2 regions of the Pseudomonas sp. AC252 genome follow, and region 2 is predicted to be linked to the other one. Evidence: predicted binding sites of a transcription regulator. Region 2 holds the regulator's gene; the other holds the start of a gene.
What was found. The regulator sigma-54, encoded in region 2, starts transcription at its own class of promoters, with help from an activator protein. The targets are predictions, from matches to a motif close to ANTGGCATNNANNTTGCTNT.
Positions count from the first base shown of each region.

Region 1: the regulator sigma-54 is predicted to act here: its motif matches at 2,493-2,512, upstream of ACZZZ4_RS17750 (CmpA/NrtA family ABC transporter substrate-binding protein).

Region 1 covers NZ_OZ409837.1:3,884,683-3,888,889, reverse strand. Annotated here, with positions in the region: partial or broken gene rlmKL (bifunctional 23S rRNA (guanine(2069)-N(7))-methyltransferase RlmK/23S rRNA (guanine(2445)-N(2))-methyltransferase RlmL) at 1-342, opposite strand, end outside; gene rmf (ribosome modulation factor) at 872-1,087, shown strand; gene ACZZZ4_RS17755 (quinone-dependent dihydroorotate dehydrogenase) at 1,386-2,405, opposite strand; gene ACZZZ4_RS17750 (CmpA/NrtA family ABC transporter substrate-binding protein) at 2,621-3,832, shown strand; gene ACZZZ4_RS17745 (ANTAR domain-containing response regulator) at 3,848-4,207, shown strand, end outside.
Region 2 covers NZ_OZ409837.1:2,899,858-2,904,064, reverse strand. Annotated here, with positions in the region: partial or broken gene lptC (LPS export ABC transporter periplasmic protein LptC) at 1-27, shown strand, start outside; gene lptA (lipopolysaccharide transport periplasmic protein LptA) at 14-559, shown strand; gene lptB (LPS export ABC transporter ATP-binding protein) at 559-1,284, shown strand; gene ACZZZ4_RS13160 (RNA polymerase factor sigma-54) at 1,451-2,941, shown strand; gene hpf (ribosome hibernation-promoting factor, HPF/YfiA family) at 3,015-3,323, shown strand; partial or broken gene ptsN (PTS IIA-like nitrogen regulatory protein PtsN) at 3,336-3,799, shown strand; gene rapZ (RNase adapter RapZ) at 3,802-4,207, shown strand, end outside.

The DNA of each region.
Region 1 (4,207 bases), 980 kb from region 2:
TTTCAAGGCGCCGAAGTGGGTGTTGTCGATACCCGAGCCGTGGCCGCTGAATTCGACGGCCAGGGTGCCGTCGCTGAGCATGTGATCCTGCCAGTCAATGTCGAGCACGCCGTGGTAGAGGTCTTCGGCGTCCTTCATCGGGAAACGCTTGAGCACCAGCAACACGCGGTTCGCCAGACGCGACCAGAGGCACAGGCGATAGGCGGTTTCCATGGTTGCCATGCCACGCACGGCAGAGGTGTGCTCGCGCGCTTCTTCAAGGCCAAGCCCGACGGCTTCCTCGATGAGCAGGCCTTCAAGGCCTTTGGGGCAAGTGAGGAAGAGTTCGAAACGATCGGACATGGTAATTCCAGAGCCTTTGGCTAGTGGGCCGGCAACGCATTGCCGACCCGGTTTTCAATCAGGCGCTTTTCTGAAAGAGCGCCCGCGTGGCACGAAGGTGTGCCGTTCCATCCCCGCTGCTCGGGTTAAAAGAGCTTAGATGCCGGGACAGATAAAAAAGTTGGTGCAACAAAAAGACTGAAAGCGACCCTTCGTCGAATAGTACCCAAGCGCAAACGTGGGTCATTCTCACTAAGGATTGACCCGCTGGATCAGCGGGGCGCCGATCATACCGGGGTTTGCGCAATGCACGTTGAATAAATACGCAGTTACTTATCGCCATAGCATCCTTTACGTTACGTGCTTATGACAAAACGATCATTCCCTCGGTGTGACTCATTGGTTAGAACTGAGCGCAGGTTGACGTCGCAACGGCGTCAACACCTTGGCTCGCCACGCCGGCAGCGAGCCGCACAATGGCAGGTTTTTTCTGCCAGACCTCAATTGAGGTCAACGCGACACTACAGTCAACAAGTGAGGGAAACACCCTATGAGAAGACTTAAGCGTGATCCGTTGGAAAGAGCATTTTTGCGCGGATATCAATATGGCGTTGGTGGCAAATCCCGTGAGCTTTGCCCATTTACTCTACCGTCGGTACGCCAAGCCTGGATCAACGGCTGGCGAGAAGGACGCGGCGACAACTGGGACGGTATGACCGGCACTGCGGGAATCCACAGACTCAACGAACTTCACGCCGTCGGCTGACACAGGGCATTTATTCCGACACGACAATCTGAATCTGCATTGAATTAACCACGCACGTCCTTCCCGGACGGCGGGCTACGGCCCAGGGGCTCCTTCGAGGAGCCCTTTTTATTGCCTGCAAAAAAGGTTAATCGGGATCCACGTGGCGAGGGGATTTATCCCCGCTCGGCTGCGCAGCAGTCGCGAAGTCGGAATTTCAATTTAACTGGCATATCAATGTGCAAGGTTTGGGGCTGCTGGGCAGCCCAGCGGGGATAAATCCCTCGCCACAAAGGCTCCCACAAGGCCTCCGCAATCCTCAGCGCAGCGCGGCGATGGCGTCTACCGCTTCGCGAATCAGCGCCGGGCCTTTGTAGATGAAGCCCGAATATATCTGCACCAGGCTCGCGCCGGCAGTGATCTTCTCCGCTGCATGTTTGCCTTCGGTAATCCCGCCCGCAGCGATGATCGGCAAACGCCCGGCCAACTCGCCCGCCAGCACTTTCACCGTGTTGGTGCTCTTCTCACGCACCGGCGCGCCGGACAGACCGCCCGCCTCGTCGCCATGCTCCATGCCTTCAACGCCAACCCGACTGAGGGTGGTGTTGGTCGCGATCACCGCGTCCATGCCGGTTTCGATCAACGCCTGCGCCACCTGCACGGTTTCTTCGTCGGTCATGTCCGGGGCGATCTTGATTGCCAGCGGCACATGCTTGCCGTGGCGCAGCGCCAGTTCGGCGCGGCGCGTGGCCAGGTCCGCGAGCAATTGCTTGAGCGAATCACCGAACTGCAGGCTGCGCAGGCCCGGGGTGTTTGGCGAGCTGACGTTGACGGTGACGTAGCTGGCGTGGGCGTAAACCTTGTCCAGGCAGATCAGGTAATCGTCGACCGCACGCTCGACCGGGGTGTCGAAATTCTTGCCAATGTTGATGCCCAGCACGCCCTTGTATTTTGCCGCAGCGACCCGCGCCAGCAAATTATCCACGCCAAGGTTGTTGAAACCCATGCGGTTGATGATCGCGTCGGCTTCCGGCAGGCGGAAGATCCGTGGTTTCGGGTTACCCGGTTGTGGACGCGGGGTCACGGTGCCGATTTCAACGAAGCCAAAGCCCAGTTGCGCAAAACCATCGATGGCCGCGCCGTTCTTGTCCAGGCCTGCCGCAAGCCCCACCGGGTTCGGGAACTCCAGCCCCATGACGGTCACCGGCATCTTTGCCGGTGCCTTGCACAACAAGCCGTTGAGGCCCAAACGTCCACCCGCGCCGATCAGATCCAGCGACAGATCGTGGGAGGTTTCCGGGGAAAGTTTGAACAACAGCTGACGGGCCAGGGTGTACATGGGCGGCAATGACTCGGGCGGCGAAAAGAGGCGGCGATTATAGCCGGGCATCGTCGCCCGGCGCGAGGCGCCTGCGCGAATCAGGCGACTGGCATATGCCTTGCACCGCCCTGCTCATCAGTCTGCCGACCAATGACGGCGCGCAGGCCAGGACAATGGCGTCGTCCCCGGTTTTGCCTGCGCAGAATCCGGGACGGCGTTTTTTGAGGTAGCGTATGAACGAAACGTCCTTGGGGCCTCTGGCCTGGGTCAACGGCAGCGATGCGCCGGAAAAAAGCGCGATCAATCTCGGCTTCATGGCGCTGAGCGACTGCGCCTCGGTGGTGGTCGCCGCCACTCAGGGCTTCGCCCAGCCCTACGGCCTGACTCTGAACCTCAAGCGTCAGGCATCTTGGGCCAACCTGCGCGACAAACTGGTCAGCGGCGAACTGGATGCCGCGCACAGCCTGTACGGGCTGATTTATGCGGTGCACCTGGGCATCGGCGGCGTCGCCCCCACCGACATGGCGGTGCTGATGGGCGTGAACCAGAATGGCCAGAGCCTGAACCTGTCCCATGGTTTGCAACAGGCTGGCGTGAACAGTCCTGAAGCGCTCGATCGGCATGTGCACCAAAGCCGCGCAAAACTGACCTTCGCCCAGACCTTCCCCACCGGCACACACGCGATGTGGCTGTACTACTGGCTGGCGAGCCAGGGCATCCATCCGTTGCAGGACGTCGACAGCGTGGTGGTGCCGCCGCCGCAAATGGTCGCGCACCTGCAAGCCGGGCGCATCGACGGCTTTTGCGTCGGCGAACCGTGGGCGGCCAGCGCCGTGCAGCAGGACCTCGGCTTCACCCTGGCGACCAGCCAGAGCATCTGGCCCGACCACCCGGAAAAAGTCCTCGGCTGCACCCGCGAATTCGTCGAGCAATATCCCAACACCGCGCGGGCGCTGGTCATGGCCATTCTTGAGGCCAGTCGCTTCATCGAAGAAAGCCCGGAAAACCGCCGCAGTACCGCGCAATTACTCAGCGCCACCGAATACCTCGACACCCCCGCCGCGTGCATCGAGCCGCGTTTTATGGGCGACTACGCCGATGGCCTCGGTAATCGCTGGCAGGATCCGCATGCGCTGCGTTTTCATGGCGATGGCGAGGTCAATCTGCCCTACCTTTCCGACGGCATGTGGTTCATGACCCAGTTCCGTCGCTGGGGTCTGTTGCGCGAGGATCCGGATTATCTGGCCGTCGCCCGCCAGGTTCAGCGCCTGGATTTGTATCGCGAGGCAGCGAGCGCTGTCGGCGTAGCGTCTTCCTGCGCAGACCTGCGCAGCAGCCAATTGCTCGACGGCAAGGTCTGGGACGGCAGCGATCCGGCGGGCTATGCGCGCAGTTTCAAGCTGCATGCCCTGAGCGACGCCGCCCCGCTTCTCGCCCAGCGCTGACAGGAGACCGCGAACATGTTGCGCATTCTGCTGATCAACGATACCGCGAAAAAAGTCGGACGCCTGAAAGCGGCGCTGACCGAGGCCGGCTTCGAAGTGATCGACGAGTCCGGTCTGACCATTGACCTGCCGGCGCGCGTCGAAACGGTGCGCCCGGACGTGATCCTGATCGATACCGAGTCACCGAGCCGCGATGTCATGGAGCAAGTGGTACTGGTCAGCCGCGACCAGCCCCGGCCAATCGTGATGTTCACCGACGAACATGATCCGGGGGTGATGCGTCAGGCGATCAAGTCCGGGGTCAGTGCCTACATCGTCGAAGGCATTCACGCACAGCGGCTGCAGCCGATTCTCGATGTGGCGATGGCGCGCTTC
Region 2 (4,207 bases):
GTAAGAGGACAGTATGAGGCTCGTTAAAACCCTCCCTATTTTGCTCAGTCTGGGCGCAGCACTGGGAAGCGCGAGCGCCTGGTCCCTGCCGAACGATCAGCAGCAGCCTATCCGCATTCAGGCCGACGACGCCCAACTCGACGACAAGAATGGCATCGCCACCTATAAAGGTGACGTGATCATTACCCAGGGCTCGATGATCGTTAAAGGCAACACCGTGACCATGACTCGCGCGCCCAACGGCGACATCGATGTGGTGACCTCGGTGGGCAACCTGGCTTACTTCGAGCAGCTGCAGACCCAGGGCGACGCCAATCCGGTCAAGGGCTACGGCGTGACGATTCAATACCACGCCCAGCAGAACCGGGTGGTGCTGATCGACAAGGCCAAGGTTATCGACAAGGATAACAACGTCACCCAGGGCGAAAAAATCGTCTACGACACCGTGAAGAAACTGGCCAGCGCAGGTCGCGCCACGGGCAGCAAGGTCACCGAATCGCGTCCGCGCATCGACATGGTGATCCAGCCGAAGAAGAAAACCGAAGAGAAATCCCAGTAATGGCAACTCTGAAAGCTCAGCACCTGGCCAAGGCCTATAAAAGCCGCCAGGTCGTGCGTGACGTCAGCCTGTCGATCGACAGCGGGCAGATCGTCGGCTTGCTCGGCCCGAATGGCGCCGGCAAAACGACGTGCTTCTACATGATCGTCGGCCTGGTGCAGGCGGATCAGGGCCGTGTGCTGATCGATGATCTGGACGTCAGCCATCAGCCGATGCACGGCCGCGCCAAGGCCGGTATCGGCTATCTGCCGCAAGAAGCGTCGATCTTCCGCAAACTGTCGGTTGCTGACAACATCATGGCGATCCTCGAGACTCGCCCGGAGCTCGACAAGGCCGGTCGTCGCAAGGAGCTGGAAAGCCTGCTGCAGGAATTCCACATCAGCCACATCCGCGACAACCTCGGCATGAGCCTGTCCGGTGGTGAGCGTCGCCGGGTGGAAATCGCTCGTGCGTTGGCGACTGCGCCGAAATTCATCCTGCTCGACGAACCGTTCGCCGGTGTCGACCCGATCTCGGTGGGCGACATCAAGCAGATCATCCACCACCTCAAGGCCAAGGGCATCGGTGTGCTGATCACCGACCACAACGTCCGTGAGACCCTGGATATTTGCGAAACCGCTTACATCGTCAACGACGGTCAATTGATCGCCGAAGGTGATGCCGAGACCATCCTGGCCAACGATCTGGTCAAGGAAGTGTATCTGGGTCACGAGTTCCGCCTGTAAGCGCGACAGCGCTGTATCGATTCAAGGCGCATTTATCCGCTTTAATTGTTACAGCGCTCTAGGCAAACACTTCAGTTTCAGGCATATAATTTGCTTAAGTTTGGCGCTTCGGCGCCCTGTAGTGGATGGCGCAAAGCGCCGGCGAATAAGGTGTTAAGCCCCTGCCATGAAACCATCGCTAGTCTTGAGAATGGGCCAGCAGCTGACGATGACGCCGCAGCTGCAACAGGCCATCCGTCTGCTCCAATTGTCGACCCTGGACCTGCAACAGGAGATCCAGGAGGCTCTGGAATCCAACCCGATGCTCGAACGCCAGGAAGAAGGCGACGACTTCGACAACGCCGATCCTCTGGCCGACAACGCCGAACAGAAGCCCGCCGAGATTCAGGAACCCTCCTATCAGGAAACCGCCCCGACGGTGGATAACCTCGAGGATGGCGAATGGAACGAGCGCATCCCCAACGAATTGCCGGTGGATACCGCCTGGGAAGACGTCTACCAGACCAGCGCCAGCAGCCTGCCCAGCAGCGATGACGACGAATGGGATTTCACCACCCGCACGTCCGCCGGCGAGAGCCTGCAGAGCCATCTGCTCTGGCAACTGAACCTGGCACCGATGTCCGACACCGATCGCCTGATCGCCGTGACCCTGATCGACTGCATCAACAATCAGGGCTACCTGGACGAAACGCTCGAAGAGATTCTCGAAGCATTCGATCCGGAACTGGACATCGAGCTCGATGAAATCGAAGCCGTTCTGCATCGCATCCAGCAATTCGAACCCGCCGGGATCGGCGCACGCAACCTCAGCGAATGCCTGCTTCTGCAACTGCGCCAACTGCCAGCCAAGACGCCGTGGCTGAGCGAAGCCAAGCGTCTGGTTACCGATTACATCGACTTGCTCGGCAGCCGCGATTACAGCCAGTTGATGCGCCGCATGAAGCTCAAGGAAGACGAGTTGCGCCAGGTCATCGAGCTGGTGCAGAGCCTCAATCCGCGTCCGGGCTCACAGATCGAATCGACCGAAGCCGAATACGTTATTCCCGATGTGATCGTGCGCAAGGACAACGAGCGCTGGCTGGTCGAGCTGAACCAGGAATCGGTGCCACGTCTGCGCGTCAACGCCCAGTACGCCGGGTTTGTGAAGCGTGCCGACACCAGCGCCGACAACACTTTCATGCGCAATCAGTTGCAGGAAGCCCGCTGGTTCATCAAGAGCCTGCAAAGCCGTAACGAAACCCTGATGAAAGTCGCCACGCAGATCGTCGAACATCAGCGCGGCTTCCTCGAATACGGCGACGAAGCGATGAAGCCGCTGGTATTGCATGACATCGCCGAAGCGGTCGGCATGCACGAATCAACGATTTCCCGGGTAACCACGCAAAAATTCATGCATACCCCGCGCGGTATTTATGAGCTGAAATACTTTTTCTCCAGCCACGTCAGCACCTCCGAAGGCGGCGAATGCTCGTCCACAGCGATCCGCGCGATCATCAAGAAATTGGTCGCCGCGGAAAATCAGAAAAAGCCGTTGAGTGACAGCAAGATCGCTGGTTTACTGGAGGCACAAGGCATTCAGGTGGCTCGCCGCACCGTCGCCAAGTACCGCGAATCCCTCGGAATCGCGCCTTCGAGCGAACGCAAGCGGTTGATGTAAGCCACGTTACAGCGTTCCAGTGGCAGGCTTTTCGGCCTGCCGCTTTATGCACTGGCAACGAAGGAGAAGCTGTATGCAAGTCAACATCAGTGGACACCAACTGGAAGTGACCCAACCTCTGCGTTCCTACATCGAGGAAAAACTCCAACGACTGGAGCGACATTTCGACAAGATCACCAACGTGCAGGTCACGATGTGCGTCGAAAAGCTGAAGCAGAAGATCGAAGCCACCTTGCATATCCCCGGCAGCGAAGTGGTCGCCAACGCAGAAGATACTGACATGTACGCTGCGATCGACTCACTCACCGACAAGCTGGATCGCCAACTCAAAAAGCATAAGGAAAAGACCCAGAGCCTCCTCCAGGGCGCGACCGGTCGTTAACACCCCTATCCCATGATCCGACTTGAAACCATCCTGACCCCCGGCCGTTCCCAGGTGAACGCGCCGGGCGGCAGCAAGAAAAAGCCCTCGAACAAATTGCCAACCTGATCCACCGCGAAGTGCCGGATCTGGCGATGCAGGATGTTTTCGAGGCGTTGATCGCCCGTGAAAAACTCGGCTCCACCGGTTTTGGTAACGGCATCGCCATTCCCCACTGCCGCCTCAAGGGCTGCACGGCGCCAGTCAGTGCCCTGCTGCACCTTGAAGCTCCAATCGATTTCGACGCCATCGACGGCGCCCCGGTCGACCTGCTCTTCGTGCTGCTGGTCCCGGAGGCCGCGACTGATGCGCATCTGGAGTTGCTGCGCCAGATCGCCAGCATGCTCGACCGCAAGGAAGTGCGCGAAAAACTGCGCAGCGCCGCGAGCAACGAAGCCTTGTACCAGGTTGTGCTGGACGAGCAGAACGGGCACTAATCATGCGCTTGATCATCGTCAGTGGCCGTTCGGGCTCGGGCAAAAGTACCGCCCTGAATGTCCTTGAGGACAACGGCTACTACTGCATCGACAATCTGCCGGCCGGTTTGCTACCGGAACTGGCCGAGCGGGCGCTGATCCACACGGAGCTGGCGCAGCCGCTGGTCGCCGTGTCGATCGATGCACGCAACTTGCCCAGCCATCTGTCACGCTTTCCTGAATTGCTCGAAGACGTCCGTGCCAAACATATCAAGTGCGATGTGCTGTATCTGGACGCCGACGAAGAAACCCTGCTCAAGCGTTTTTCCGAGACCCGTCGTCGTCACCCGTTGAGTAACGCCAATCGCTCACTGGCTGAAGCGATTCACGATGAAAGCGCCCTGCTCGGCCCGATCGCCGATCTGGCCG